Regions from separate parts of the Faecalimonas nexilis genome, predicted to be linked through region 3. Evidence: predicted binding sites of a transcription regulator. Region 3 holds the regulator's gene; each other region holds the start of a gene.
What was found. The regulator Rex, encoded in region 3, represses fermentation and respiration genes when NADH is low (regulators of the CRP and FNR family bind a similar motif). The targets are predictions, from matches to a motif close to ATTGTTAANTANTTAACAAT.
Positions count from the first base shown of each region.

Region 1: the regulator Rex is predicted to act here: its motif matches at 1,750-1,769, upstream of AC6I5B_RS15490 (proline racemase family protein).
Region 2: the regulator Rex is predicted to act here: its motif matches at 1,980-1,999, upstream of gap (type I glyceraldehyde-3-phosphate dehydrogenase).
Region 4: the regulator Rex is predicted to act here: its motif matches at 1,241-1,260, upstream of AC6I5B_RS14735 (aminoglycoside phosphotransferase family protein).

Region 1 is NZ_AP029189.1:3,100,262-3,103,890, forward strand. It holds gene prdC (proline reductase-associated electron transfer protein PrdC) at 38-1,360, opposite strand; tRNA gene AC6I5B_RS15485 (tRNA-Sec) at 1,487-1,584, opposite strand; gene AC6I5B_RS15490 (proline racemase family protein) at 1,970-3,004, shown strand; gene AC6I5B_RS15495 (TetR/AcrR family transcriptional regulator) at 3,126-3,629, shown strand, end outside.
Region 2 is NZ_AP029189.1:1,566,160-1,569,788, reverse strand. It holds gene AC6I5B_RS07910 (phosphoglycerate kinase) at 1-756, opposite strand, end outside; gene gap (type I glyceraldehyde-3-phosphate dehydrogenase) at 896-1,909, opposite strand; gene AC6I5B_RS07900 (histidinol-phosphatase HisJ family protein) at 2,053-2,853, opposite strand; gene mnmA (tRNA 2-thiouridine(34) synthase MnmA) at 2,857-3,629, opposite strand, start outside.
Region 3 is NZ_AP029189.1:1,868,496-1,872,124, reverse strand. It holds gene AC6I5B_RS09450 (ABC-F family ATP-binding cassette domain-containing protein) at 1-1,015, opposite strand, end outside; gene AC6I5B_RS09445 (redox-sensing transcriptional repressor Rex) at 1,159-1,809, shown strand; gene AC6I5B_RS09440 (NAD(P)H-hydrate dehydratase) at 1,914-3,398, shown strand; gene alr (alanine racemase) at 3,416-3,629, shown strand, end outside.
Region 4 is NZ_AP029189.1:2,933,836-2,937,464, reverse strand. It holds gene adhE (bifunctional acetaldehyde-CoA/alcohol dehydrogenase) at 1-1,165, shown strand, start outside; gene AC6I5B_RS14735 (aminoglycoside phosphotransferase family protein) at 1,382-2,137, shown strand; gene AC6I5B_RS14730 (cell wall hydrolase) at 2,339-3,418, opposite strand; gene AC6I5B_RS14725 (hypothetical protein) at 3,533-3,629, shown strand, end outside.

The DNA of each region.
Region 1 (3,629 bases), 1.2 Mb from region 3:
TTCCACGTGATTCGGCTGGTGATAGTTATACCGTTATCTAAATATCTTGTTCTACTTTTTTAGACACTCTTAAGTATCTGTAAAGCGGATGTCCAATTGTTCTCATCACGTGATCTGTCTGATGGAATACTTTCAAGCCCATCTTCGGCGCAGATCCCATAACTGTATTGGAACAGTCAGAGCAGTTACCAATTACTATATATTCACATTTATCTTTCTTAAACTGCATGCTGTTTTTAACTTGTCCAGGACAATTTCCCGGTCTTTCACATTTCAAAGCGCCGTTCTTCATCTCTGCCGCCTGTTTGCATCTTGCCACAGAAACAACTTTTGCATTCATCTTTTCTGCGATATCACGCATACGCGCTTCGTCTCCACCGCACGCACAGACAAGAAGTCCGATTGTTGCTCCGTGAAGATCAGGGAATTCCATTGTCACGATAATTCCACCTGTTGTCTTTGTAATCGGCGCATCAAATGTAGTTGCTTTTCCTGTAAACGGTCCGCCCATGATGATCTCACCATATACTCCATCAATACCGCCGGCTCTTTCAATAAGCTCTTCCACAGATGTTCCTACCGGAACGTCCATAAATACATGTGGCTGATTTCCACCGTTAAGCTTACCGATTACTGTAAGATTCTTACTGAAGCAAGGCTTTCTTTCATCAATTGCTTCTGCAACTCTTGCGAGTGTTTCCACATTGATAACGATAGATTTTGCTGCTGAAGGAAGCTGTGTCGGATCAAGTTCGATTCCAAGACACTCTCTTACAACTGCTCTTTCTTCGCCCATCGGATAAATGTCCGGCAGTAAATGAATAGAAATTGCAGGTTCATCCTTCAAAGCTTCTTTCAATGTCTGAACTGCTTTTGTATTTTTCTTTTTAATTGCAAAAATTGCTTTCGCAGCATTCGAAATCTCCATACTGTATTTCACACCGCGGATTACTTTGTCACATTCTTCTTCAATCTGCTGAATGTTGTGACGAAGTCCCGGTTCACACTCTGCTGCATTAATCAAAATATATCCACCTTCAAGGTCTGTGCCAAGTTTTACTCCTGTTGGGAATCCGGCACCACCCATACCAACTACTCCGGCAGCTTTCACCATATCAAGCTTGCTTCCTTCTTCAATTGGTACGAATTCATCTTTCTGTTCCTCGTCCGGTTTAATAATGATTCTGTCTTCCGTCACTTCAACAACTTCACCGTATGCACTGGAAAAAATATTAGCGCCAAGCCCTGTTGGTGTTGCAATCAGAGTTCCTTTTTCCACTCTGTCGCCGGCTTTTACAATCGCTTCACAAGGTGCACCTACATGTTGTCTTAGTAGAATCTGTAAATTTCCCATGACAATCTTCTCCTTTATATTTTATTTTTATATAAGTAAAAGCCGAGTACCCTCTGCTCACTTATTTATTGTTATAGGTTTTTTCTATATATCAGACCTCTTTTTCTGTTGGTCTTTTTTTTAACACTTTTTTGGCGGAGGCATGTGGGAATCGAACCCACCCGGGACGCTCTTAACGCCCCACACTGGTTTTGAAGACCAGGAGGCACACCAGTCACCCAACTACCCCCATATCATATTTCGTTGCTCACTAACTTTATCACAATTTTCCGCAGTTTTCAACACTTTTTAGACATTTTTTATTAAATTTATTTTAGCAAAATTTCATTGACTTTTCAAGCCTTTTGGGACATAATAGTGTATATAAACTGAACTATATACTAGAATATAGTCTAATCGTTAGTTTTTTATCATTTCTTACCTTGTTTTAGAGATGTTATGATTCAAAAAATCCGATCAGGCACTCTTTGCCAGATGACAATTTATAGTTATTTTCTATAATTGAATGTAAGCACAGTCACAGACTGCTCAATCGGAGACCAATTAGAGATATGACTAGTATGTGTATTCAGAGCAAGCATTAAACAAAAATAAAAAGAAAGAAGGTTGTATATTATGAAATTACAAGCCAACGTAAATTTTGATCGTTTTGAAGCACAACTTCAAGTAGTAGACGCTCATACTGTGGGAGAATTTTGTAGAGTCGTAATCGGCGGCTTCCCGGAACCTGAAGGAAACACAATGATCGAAAAGAAAAAATGGATGGAACACAACTACGATCACGTTCGTACAGCATTGATGTTCGAGCCAAGAGGACATCATGATATGTTCGGTGCTTTCCTTTGCGAGCCAGTGAACAAAGAAGCAGACTTCGGTGTAATGTTCATGGATACAGGCGGATACTTAAACATGTGCGGACACTGTACAATCGGTGCTGTCACTGTAGCCATCGAAGCTGGTTTAGTAGAATCTCACGAAGGAGAGAACTCTGTTGTATTGGATGCTCCTGCAGGACTTATCCGCACAACAGCAATCGTAAAAGACGGTAAGGTAGAAAATGTCACATTAACAAACGTTCCTGCATTTGTTTACAAAGAAAACCTTTCTGTTACAGTTGACGGACAGGAAATTCCATTTACAATTTCTTTCGGTGGAAGCTTCTTTGCATTAGTCGACACAACAAAATTAAACATCGGAGAGATCAATCCAAAGACAGTTCCTGAGTACACCAAATTAGGAATGAAGATGATGGAAATCATTAACAAAGAGATTCCGGTAAAACATCCATTGCTTGACATTGATACAGTTGATCTTGTAGAATTCTACGGACCAACTCCAAATCCTGACAAAGCAACTATGAGAAACGTTGTTGTATTCGGAGATGCTATGGCTGACCGTTCTCCATGCGGAACAGGTACAAGTGCAAAACTTGCTACACTTCATCACTGGGGAGAGATCAAAGTAGGCGAAGAATTTATCTACGAAAGCTTTATCGGAACAACTTTCAAAGGTGTGATCAAAGAGACTACAAAAGTTGCAGATTTTGATGCTGTCATCCCAATGATTACAGGAAGCTGCTACTTGACAGGTGTTGGAACATATCTCATTGACGGAACAGACCCATTGAAATATGGTTTTCAGGTAGGCTAGTCTAGACAGCACAAAATAATTCTGTTATAATTTATAAGAATGATAAAAGCGGATTATCTCAATCCGCTTTTATTTTGTCATTTTGAAACAATATTAATTTTTAAGAAGGAAGTGAAATTACATGCCAAGAAAACGCCAATCTACAAAAAGCCGCATCGTCAAAGCCGCATGGAATCTATTTTACAAAAACGGATACGATGCCACTACTGTAGATGACATCATTGCTGCATCCAAGACTTCAAAGGGAACTTTCTATCACTATTTCAAAGGAAAAGATGCTCTTTTAAGTTCTTTGTCTAATCTATTTGATTCTAAATATGAAGAATTAGCCGGAGTAATAGACCCCAATCTTCCCTCTTATGATAAACTGATGTTTTTAAATCAAGAATTATTTTATATGATAGAGACGAGTGTAGATATCCATTTGTTGGCATCACTCTACTCCTCGCAGCTGGTCACCAAAGACAAAAAATCGCTGCTCGATAAAAAACGATTCTATTACACATGGATTACAGAGATTATAGAAGATGGGATTCAAAAAGGAGAGTTTGCCTCTACAAGCACTACAAGCGAACTGGTAAAGATTTACGCTATGTTTGAGCGGGCATTGATTTATGACTGGGTT
Region 2 (3,629 bases), 300 kb from region 3:
GTTTAAAGCAAAATCGCAGTAATCTTCTTCTAACAAAGAGATACCTACTTTTCCTCCCATAGCTTTGCTGAATGTATAAGACATTCCACCGCCGATGATCAATGTGTCTACTTTGTCAAGTAAGTTTTCGATTACAGAAATCTTGCTTGATACTTTCGCTCCACCTAAGATTGCAACGAATGGTCTTTCCGGATTATTTACTGCATTTCCTAAGAAATCAATTTCTTTTTGCATCAGGTAACCAACAACTGCTGTATCTACATATTTTGTAACACCTACATTTGAGCAGTGTGCTCTGTGAGCTGTACCAAATGCATCATTTACAAATACATCACATAAAGAAGCTAACTCTTTGCTGAATTCTTCTCCATTTTTTGTTTCTTCTGCTCTGTAACGAGTATTTTCAAGAAGGATAACATCTCCATCATTCATTGCTGCAACTGCGGCTTTCGCATTCTCACCAACAACAGTTGCATCTGCTGCAAATTTTACTTCTTGTCCCAATAACTCAGATAATCTCACTGCAACTGGCGCCAATGATAATTCTGGTTTTGGCTCTCCCTTTGGTTTTCCAAGATGTGAACAAAGAATAACCTTTCCACCGTCTGCAATTAATTTTTTAATTGTAGGAAGAGCAGCTACAAGACGGTTCTCATCTGTGATTTTTCCATCAATCAATGGCACATTAAAGTCACATCTTACAAGAACTCTTTTCCCTTTTACATTGATATCATCTACTGATTTTTTGTTAAGCATAGTATTGCCTCCTTAAAAATATGATTTTATCATTGAAATAACTATACATATATGTACCATTATTTCTAAAAAAAGAGCCCGGTCCCCAATAAGACCGGACCCCTTTTTTGGATCTTAAATAATTCTGAATAGAATAAGATTATGCTAATTCAGAGAAGTATTTGATTGTTCTTACCATCTGGCTTGTGTAAGAATTTTCATTGTCATACCAAGAAACAACCTGTACTTCTGTTGTACCATTGTCTAATGGAAGAGCCATTGTCTGTGTAGCATCGAATAAAGAACCATATCTCATACCAACGATATCGCTTGAAACGATTTCATCTTCGTTGTATCCGTAAGATTCGTTAGCTGCTGCTTTCATAGCTGCATTGATTTCATCAACTGTTACGTTTCCTTCAACAACTGCTGTTAAGATTGTTGTAGATCCTGTTGGTGTTGGAACACGCTGAGCAGATCCGATTAATTTTCCGTTTAATTCTGGAATAACTAAACCGATTGCTTTTGCTGCACCTGTGCTGTTAGGTACGATATTAACAGCTGCTGCACGAGATCTTCTTAAATCACCTTTTCTCTGTGGTCCATCAAGTGTCATCTGATCACCTGTGTAAGCATGAATTGTGCACATGATACCAGATTTGATTGTAGCTAATTTGTTCAATGCATCAGCCATTGGTGCTAAGCAGTTTGTTGTACAAGAAGCTGCTGAAATTACTGTATCTTCTGGTTTTAATGTGTCATGGTTTACATTGTAAACGATTGTTGGAAGGTCATTTCCTGCTGGAGCTGAGATAACAACTTTTCTTGCACCTGCTTTGATATGAGCTTCTGCTTTTGCTTTTGATGTATAGAATCCTGTACATTCTAATACAACGTCAACACCGATTTCTCCCCATGGAAGTTCTTCAGCGTTTGCTTTTGCATAAATTTTGATTTCTTTTCCATCTACTGTGATAGAATCTTCACCTGCTGTTACTTTATCAGCTAAAGCGTATTTTCCCTGAGATGAATCGTATTTTAATAAGTGAGCTAACATTTTTGGAGATGTTAAGTCGTTGATTGCAACTACTTCATATCCTTCTGCTCCGAACATTTGTCTGAATGCAAGACGTCCAATACGTCCAAATCCATTAATCGCTACTTTTACTGCCATGATTAATTCCTCCTAAAGTTTAATTAATTATTAATTACTGTTTCACAGCGTCTATAGTGATATTCTTTACTATGTTAAAGAATCATCAACCTATTTAAGATTGTACTAAAGATAGTACAAAAATTCAAGTCTATTTTTGAATTTTATGGAAGTTGCTTAAAAACTGGCTTTCTTTCTTTAAATTCTGTATAATATTTGAATCCACATTCTCTCAGGATCGGAGCCACCTTTTCAAAATCATATGCAATATGTTCAGGCTTATGTCCATCTGCCCCGATTGTGATGATCTCTCCTCCAAGCTCACAGTATCTTTTTAAAATGTCAGGATGCGGATGACAAAAGCCCAATCCATATTTAAACCCTGCTGTATTGAGTTCAATCCCTTTTCCATGTGCGATCAAATATTTTAAAATTTCGTCAATTTCATCCGAAAATTTTGTATAAGAATAATATTTTTCTTTTCCGCATCGGACAATATAGTCAATGTGTCCCAGTACATCAAAATCTTTAATTGCCCGAATGTCCGTCAGTGTCTCCAAAAATGCCTGACGGTAAGCTTCTGCATCTGTCTTATCTTCAAAAAACTCTCCGTAATACGGATCCATCCGATTCACAACGTGTACAGATCCAATCACAAAGTCAAACGGATACGACGAAACATACTCTTTATATGCATTCCCCAAATGCGGTTGAAGTCCAATCTCCACACCAATTCGAATATCAATCTTGTCCTGATACATTTCCCGTAGTTTTTTCATTTTCCGAAAATAGGTATCAGTATCAAATAAGAAGAGAGTTTCTTCTCCCGGAAAGTCAAAATCCTGATGATCCGTAAAACAGATTGTCTTAAGTCCCATTCTTATTGCCTCTTCAACCATTTTTTCCGGCATCGTCTCCGAATCAGACGAAAACGATGTGTGCATATGAAAATCTGCTTTTATCATATTCTATTCTCCTATAATCGTACCCCCGCCAAGAACATAATCTCCATCGTAAAAAACAACAGCCTGCCCCGGTGTCACAGCCCTTTGCTGTTCTTCAAATGTACAACGTACCTCATCCTCTCCAATACGTTCCACTTCGCACCAAGCACCTTTGTGATTATAGCGTATTTTGGCAAATACACGGATTTTCTCTCCCTCTTTCAGATCTTCAATGGACATAAAATTCAATTGATTTGCCCGCAATGTATACGTAAGTGATTCCTCATTGCTGCCAATCACAACTTCATTCGTCTCCGGGCGGATCTCCAAGACAAAAACAGGATGTCCAAGCGACAGACCAAGTCCCTTCCTCTGTCCAACTGTGTAATGGGTAATTCCTTTATGTCTTCCGACAACAGTTCCATCCGACAACACAAAATTTCCTTCCGGAATCTTTTTCTCAATTGTCTCCTCGATAAATTCCGCATAATTTCCGTCGGGCACAAAACAAATATCCTGACTGTCTGGTTTGTTCGCCACTCGAAGCCCAATTTTTTCTGCAATTTCCCGTACTTCCTCTTTCGCATAAGCGCCGACCGGCATCAGTGTTCTCTTCAACTGCTCCTGTGTCAGATTGTAAAGCGCATATGTCTGATCCTTTGCAAGTGTGGCTGAACGTCTCAGGCTATATCTTCCATTGGGAAGTTTTTCAATTCTGGCGTAATGACCTGTTGCAATATAATCTGCTCCGATATCCATACTTCTTTTCAGGAGCGACTCCCACTTCACATAGCGGT
Region 3 (3,629 bases):
TTCCGAATGTCTTGCTTAAATGTTCAACTTCTAACACATCGTTTCCGCTGACGCAGGATGGCTCTAATGAAAAGTGGAGTTCTTGCGGATCCCCCATCGGCTTTTCAATGACGTCCATTTTTTCAAGCATCTTTTCACGACTTTCTGCACGACGGATTGATTTTTCTCGATTGAAAGAGCGAAGTTTTTCGATTACTGCTTCCTGATGCTTGATTTCCTGCTGTTGATTTAAGTATTCTTTTAATTTTGCTTCACGAATCATCTTTTTCTTTTGTGCATAGTCTGAATAGTTCCCCATGTAAGTCATAATGCTGCCATATTCAATCTCTACCACTTTTGTGACAACACGGTTCAGAAAATAACGGTCATGGGATACGATTAAGACAGCACCGTCATAGTTGAGCAAATAGGTCTCGAGCCATGAGATGGAGTTCATATCCAAATGGTTTGTCGGCTCATCGAGCAATAAAATATCTGGTTTGGTAAGAAGCAGCTTTCCGAGAGACACACGGGTCTTTTGCCCTCCTGAGAGCGTGTCCACCTCTTTTAAAAATTCATCTTCACGAAAGCCAAGTCCTTTTAAGACACCGACCAATTCACTCTGATAGGCGTATCCGTTGGCGTGTTCAAAACGCTCTGTCAGTCGGTGGTATGTCTGAAGCCGGTTTTCTAAATCTTCGCCGTGAAGATGTTTCAATTCCATCTCAATCGTGCGAATCTGTTTTTCCATCTCAATGATATCTGCTTTGGCAGTCTTTAACTCTTCCAGAATTGTGTTTCCGCTTGAAAGCTCCTGATGCTGTGACAGATAACCGATTGTCTTTCCTTTTGTCAGGATAATATCGCCACTGTCTGTATCGAGTTCTTTCATGATCATTTTTAAAATAGTAGACTTTCCGGCACCATTTGGTCCGATCAGTGCCGTTTTTTCGCGATCTTCTATATGAAAAGAACCAGATTTGACAATCACTTGTTCTCCAAATGCTTTTGAAATATTATGACATGCGAGAATCATATATATAACCCCTCCCTTTTTGGTACAATAATTTTATTATAACTAAAATGTAAGAAAATACAACTAAAAGTTTGACTTTGATGCGGTGATTCTATATAATGATTCTTAGAATGGACAGGAAAACAGAGGAAGGTGAAGAAAAAATGGAAGAAAGACAAATCTCCCAGGCAGTTATCAGAAGATTACCCCGCTATTATCGTTACTTAGGTGAGTTATTGGAAAATAGTGTGGAGCGTATTTCTTCTAATGAATTAAGTAAAAGGATGAATGTAACAGCTTCCCAGATCAGACAGGATTTGAATAATTTTGGTGGCTTTGGACAACAAGGTTATGGATATAATGTAAAGTATTTATATACAGAGATTGGAAAGATTTTAGGTCTGGATGTCAATCATAATATGATTATACTCGGAGCAGGTAATTTAGGACAGGCACTTGCCAATTATGCTGCTTTTGAGCGAAGCGGATTTGTCTTAAAAGGAATTTTTGATGTGAACCCAAGACTTGAGGGCGTTACAATTCGAGGTATTGAGATCCGGATGATGGATGAGTTAAGCGACTTTATCAAAGAAAATAATATCGAGATTGCAGTGCTCACTATTCCAAAGACAAAAGCAATTGAAGTTGCAGACATGCTTGTGGAAAGCGGTATCAAAGCTATTTGGAACTTTGCGCATACAGATTTAGAACTTCCGGAGGATGTGATTGTTGAGAATGTACATCTTTCAGAAAGTTTGATGAGACTTTCTTATAATGTCAATCGTTATCATGTGGAGCATACGACGGAAGAATAATTTCCTGCTTTTGCGGGAAATAAGATAAAAGAGACGTGTAGTGGAGGCATGCAGCAGGCAGGTTTCCTTTACACGTTTTTTTCAAGAATAGAAGGTGAACAAAAATGATATATTTGCCAACCGGCGAACAGATGCGAAGAGCGGATCTGTATACAATTGAAGAAATCGGAGTTCCGTCTATGGTTTTGATGGAACGTGCGGCACTGGAAGTGGTAAGATGCATGGAAGAAGAACAACTGGATTTTCGCAAGGTGCTTGTAATCTGTGGGAGCGGCAACAATGGTGGAGATGGATATGCAATTGCCCGCCTGTTACACTTAAAGGGGCATGATGTGACTATTTTTTTTGCCGGGAATTCTCAAAAACGAAGCGAGGAAAATGCACAGCAGGCAAAAATTGCAGCACATTATGAAATTCCGGTGATAACCAATCTGGGTACAGAGGAATATAGTGTAATTATAGATGCACTCTTTGGAACCGGATTGAAACGTGAAGTTACAGGCCATTACAGGGAGGTTCTTTGTTCTGTCAATCAGATGGCCGGCAAGAAGGTGGCGGTTGATCTGCCATCGGGAATTCATGATACGACCGGAGCCCGGATGGGGATTGCTTTTTGTGCAGATCTGACAGTTGCAATTGCCTTTCCAAAGAGAGGTCTGTTTTTACAGGAGGGAAATGTGTGTGCAGGAAAGATTCTCACAGGTGACATCGGCATTTCCTCGGAAACATTCTCAGAAGGAACAGTTACATTTGGCTATGAAAAACAAGACCTATTTCTGGGATTTCCAAAAAGGAAGAAAAATTCACATAAGGGAAGCTATGGAAAAGTGTTGATGATTGCAGGCAGCAAAGGGATGTCAGGAGCTGCTTATTTAAGTGCAAAAGCCGCTTATGCAGTGGGGGCAGGACTTGTGCAGATTTATACACACGAAGAAAACCGTGTGATATTACAACAGCTTTTACCGGAAGTGATTATTACAACATATGACACGTTTGATTCTGAGCAATTAGAAAAATTGATTCAATGGGCAGATTTGATTGGAATTGGATGCGGACTTGGGAAAAGTGACACAGCAGAACGAGTGATGCAATATACGTTGAAACGTGCGCTGGTTCCTTGTGTGGTGGATGCAGATGGTATCAATATCCTGTCAAAACATATGGAATGGATTGAAGAAACGAATGCTCTGATTGTTTTGACACCACATATGAAAGAGATGTCCAGAATGCTGCAGTGCAGTGTAAAAGAACTGATAGAACAGCGAATGGAAAAGCTGCATGCGTTTGTGGAACGATATAAGGTTGTCTGCGTGCTAAAAGATGCGAGAACGCTTGTTGCGAAAGAGCATCAAAATACATATTTGAATTTGTCCGGGAATGCGGCGATGGCAAAGGCAGGCTCCGGAGATGTGCTTGCGGGAGTTATTGTGGGGATTTTGGCACAACAGTGTGAACCGTATACATCTGCATGTCTTGGGGTGTTCCTCCATGGTCTTGCAGGTGATATGGCCCGGGACAAAAAGGGAGCATACAGTGTACTGGCAAGTGATTTGGTTGCGGAAATCAGCAGTGTATTAAAGAATATATAAGAGAGGCGACAGAACAGATGAAGACTTATAGCAGAGTATATGCAAAGATTGATTTGGATGCAATTGCATATAATATGGAACAGATGAAACAAAACATCAGACCTGAGACGAAAGTAATGGCGGTCATAAAAGCGGATGGATATGGGCATGGAGCCGTTCAGATTGCGGAGATGATGGAGCGTTGGAACTACATATGGGGCTTTGCGGTAGCGACTTTAGACGAGGCAGTTG
Region 4 (3,629 bases), 1.1 Mb from region 3:
AATGGGTAAAAAGAAAGCATTTATCGTAACTGACAGCTTCTTATATCACAATGGATACGTAAAAGGTATCGAAGAAAAATTAGATGAGATGGGAATCCAGCACACATGCTTCTACGAAGTAGCTCCAGACCCAACACTTGAATGTGCAAAAGCAGGTGCTGAGGCAATGAGAGCATTCGGTCCAGACGTAATCATCGCTCTTGGTGGTGGTTCAGCAATGGATGCCGGAAAGATCATGTGGGTAATGTACGAACATCCAGAAGCAGACTTCATGGATATGGCAATGCGTTTCATGGATATCCGTAAGAGAGTATATACATTCCCTAAGATGGGAGAGAAAGCTTACTTTGTAGCAATCCCTACATCTTCAGGAACAGGTTCTGAGGTAACACCATTCGCAGTTATCACAGATGAAAAAACAGGAGTAAAATATCCGTTAGCAGATTATGAATTACTTCCTAAGATGGCGATCATCGACGCTGACAATATGATGAGCCAGCCAAAAGGACTGACAAGTGCTTCTGGTATCGATGCTTTAACACATGCTTTAGAGGCATATGCATCAATCATGGCAACAGATTATACAGATGGTCTTGCATTAAAAGCAATGAAGAACATTTTTGAATACCTTCCATCAGCTTATGAAAACGGATCAAATGATCCAAAAGCAAGAGAAAAAATGGCAGATGCTTCTTGCATGGCTGGTATGGCATTCGCAAATGCATTCCTTGGAGTATGCCACTCAATGGCACATAAATTAGGTGCATTCCATCACTTACCACATGGTGTTGCCAACGCATTGTTAATCACAGAAATTATGAAATTCAATGCAACAGATGTACCTACTAAGATGGGAACATTCTCACAATATCAGTATCCACACGCATTAGAAAGATATGCTGAATGTGCTAGATTCTGCGGTGTTGTTGGAAAAGATGACAAAGATACATTTGAAAAATTCTTAGTAAAAATCGAAGAATTAAAAGATAGAGTAGGAATTAAGAAAACAATCAAAGATTATGGTGTAGATGAGAAATACTTCTTAGATACATTAGATGATATGGTTGAACAGGCATTTGATGATCAGTGTACAGGTGCTAACCCAAGATATCCACTGATGAAAGAAATCAAAGAAATGTACTTAAAAGTATATTACGGAAAATAATTATTAAATTGGGGACGTAGTAAAATTGAATTTTACTACGTCCCCAATTGACATTACCCCTGTCCCTTTTTGAAGTTTGTTAAGAAAAAGACAATAAAAATATAGTGAAAAACTTTGTTAAAAAATACTCAAAAATCTATTGCAAAATTGCAAATAAGGTGTATAATAAACTTATCAAATAAGAAAAGGTGTAATACTTATAGGAGGTAAGGACATATGAAATTAGAACAAAGCAACTTAATCGTGAAACGTGCATATAAAGAAGTGTACAAATGTGACGAAGGTATTGTAAAAGTATTTGAGAAAACGCATTCAAAAGCAGATGTGTTTAACGAAGCGTTGAATACGGCAAGAGTAGAAGAAGCCGGTCTTGACATTCCTAAGGTGAAAAGTGTAACAGAGATTGATGGAAAATGGGCGGTTGTTATTGAATACAAAGACGGAAAGACACTTGGAGAGATGATGAAGACAGATCCAGCCAATATAGAGAAGTATATGGAAGACTTTGTAGATCTTCAATTGCAGATGCATAGCAAGAGAGCACCTAGATTGAATAAACTGAAAGACAAATTGGCAAGACAGATTAATAGTTTGAAAGATTTGGATGCGACAGCAAGGTATGAGCTTCTGACACGTTTGGAGAGCATGCCAAAACATGATAAAGTATGTCACGGAGATTTCAATCCAAGTAACGTTATTGTTGGAAAGAATGGAAAGATGACAATCGTTGACTGGGCACATGCGACACAGGGAAATGCAAGTGCAGATGCAGCGAAGACCTATCTGCTGTTTGCGCTGGACAATCAGGAGACAGCTGATTTATACTTGAAATTGTTCTGCAAGAAGAGTGATACGGCAAGACAGTATGTAGAACAGTGGCTTCCGATCGTGGCGGCAGCACAGCTGACAAAGAATAATGAGATGGAAAAAGATTTCTTGATGAAATGGATTGATGTATTTGATTATCAATAAGAATATATAAAAATGACTGCGGTTTCTTTAAAACCGCAGTCATTTTTATTCTTCGTCGTCTATTTCTTGCGCACCGATTAAGGCACCGGTGGAAGCAGCGACGACAGCTGCAACAATTGCGGCGATGATGCTTACCGCAATGACACAAACTAAGAATCCCATGTTAAGATACCTCCGTTTCTGTGATGAATAGTATTTGCATTAGAAGAATACATTTCCGCCAATTACAATTCCGCTATGTCCGGAACTTGCCGCCCGGAAATTGAGACAGTCACCTACGTTGTTTTTTCCGGCAATTGCATCTTTTGCAACTTCCAGACAGGAAGATTTGATTCCTCTTTTTAAAACTTTATCAAGCTTTCCGGAAGCAACCGGAGAAAATTGTCCACTTTGATAAATTACTCCGGTAATGGTATCCGGATAATATCTATGGTTGACTCTGTTCATGACAACGGAGGCTACGGCAAGCATTCCGTCATAGTCAGTACTTCCAGCCTCACATTCAATCAATGCGGCAAAAATCTCTAATTCACTGGCGCTGACATCGGGAGTCTGATTCTGAGAAGAATCAGAGTTATCGTTATCAGAAGGAGGAGTAACAGACGGTGTCTCCGGTTCAACCGGTGTCACTTCTTTGTCGAGAGCCTCCTGTGCTGCTTTTGCACGCTCTTTTGCCTCGGCGAGTTTTGCAGAATATTGCTCTAATTCGCCTGATGTGGAAGAGATTTTTGCGGTAAGATCCGCTTGCTTTTGATTGAGCTCATCCTGAAGTTTCGTCAGTTGAGATTGCTCAGTTTGAAGCTGTTTTTCTTTTTCGGCAACGGCATTCTGTGCGTCGACCAGTTCTTTCAGACGATTGCGGTCGTACTCGCTTACAGCGCTGATAAATTCAGCTTTATTTAAAAATTCACTCATGCTCGCAGAAGAAAACAGCATCTCTAAATAAGAGGTATTGCCACTCTCATATATATGTTTGATTCTCAGTTTCATAGATTGATACTGAGCTGCTTCCTCGCCTTTTGCAACAGCAAGATCCGCTTTCACTTGCTCAATTTCTGCTGTGGTGGTATCCATCTTTTTCATAATGGTATCCAGTTCTCCACTCAAGGCGTCGAGTTCACTATTTAAATCGGATAATTCATTCTGTAAGTTTGATGTTGTGCCCTCAAGTGATTCAACAGAATCTTCAGCATATGAAGAAGTAGCAAAAACTGTGAACACTGCGATGGAAGTTAAAATGGAACAGGTACGTATCAGCATTTTTAACTTTTTGTTTTTCATAAGTAATTCCTTTCCTGAATAAATAGTTATTAAAATATTATACTATAAATTGCGTTATTAATCAAATTTTGTTAGAATAGAATCAAATAGCAGAAGAAAAGAGGGCAGTAGAATATGATGAAATACGAAGAGGAGCATTATCTTTATGAGAATATCAAGGATAAGATTTATCCGTGGGTGAAAGAATCTCTTGTAGATCATAAGGCACTGA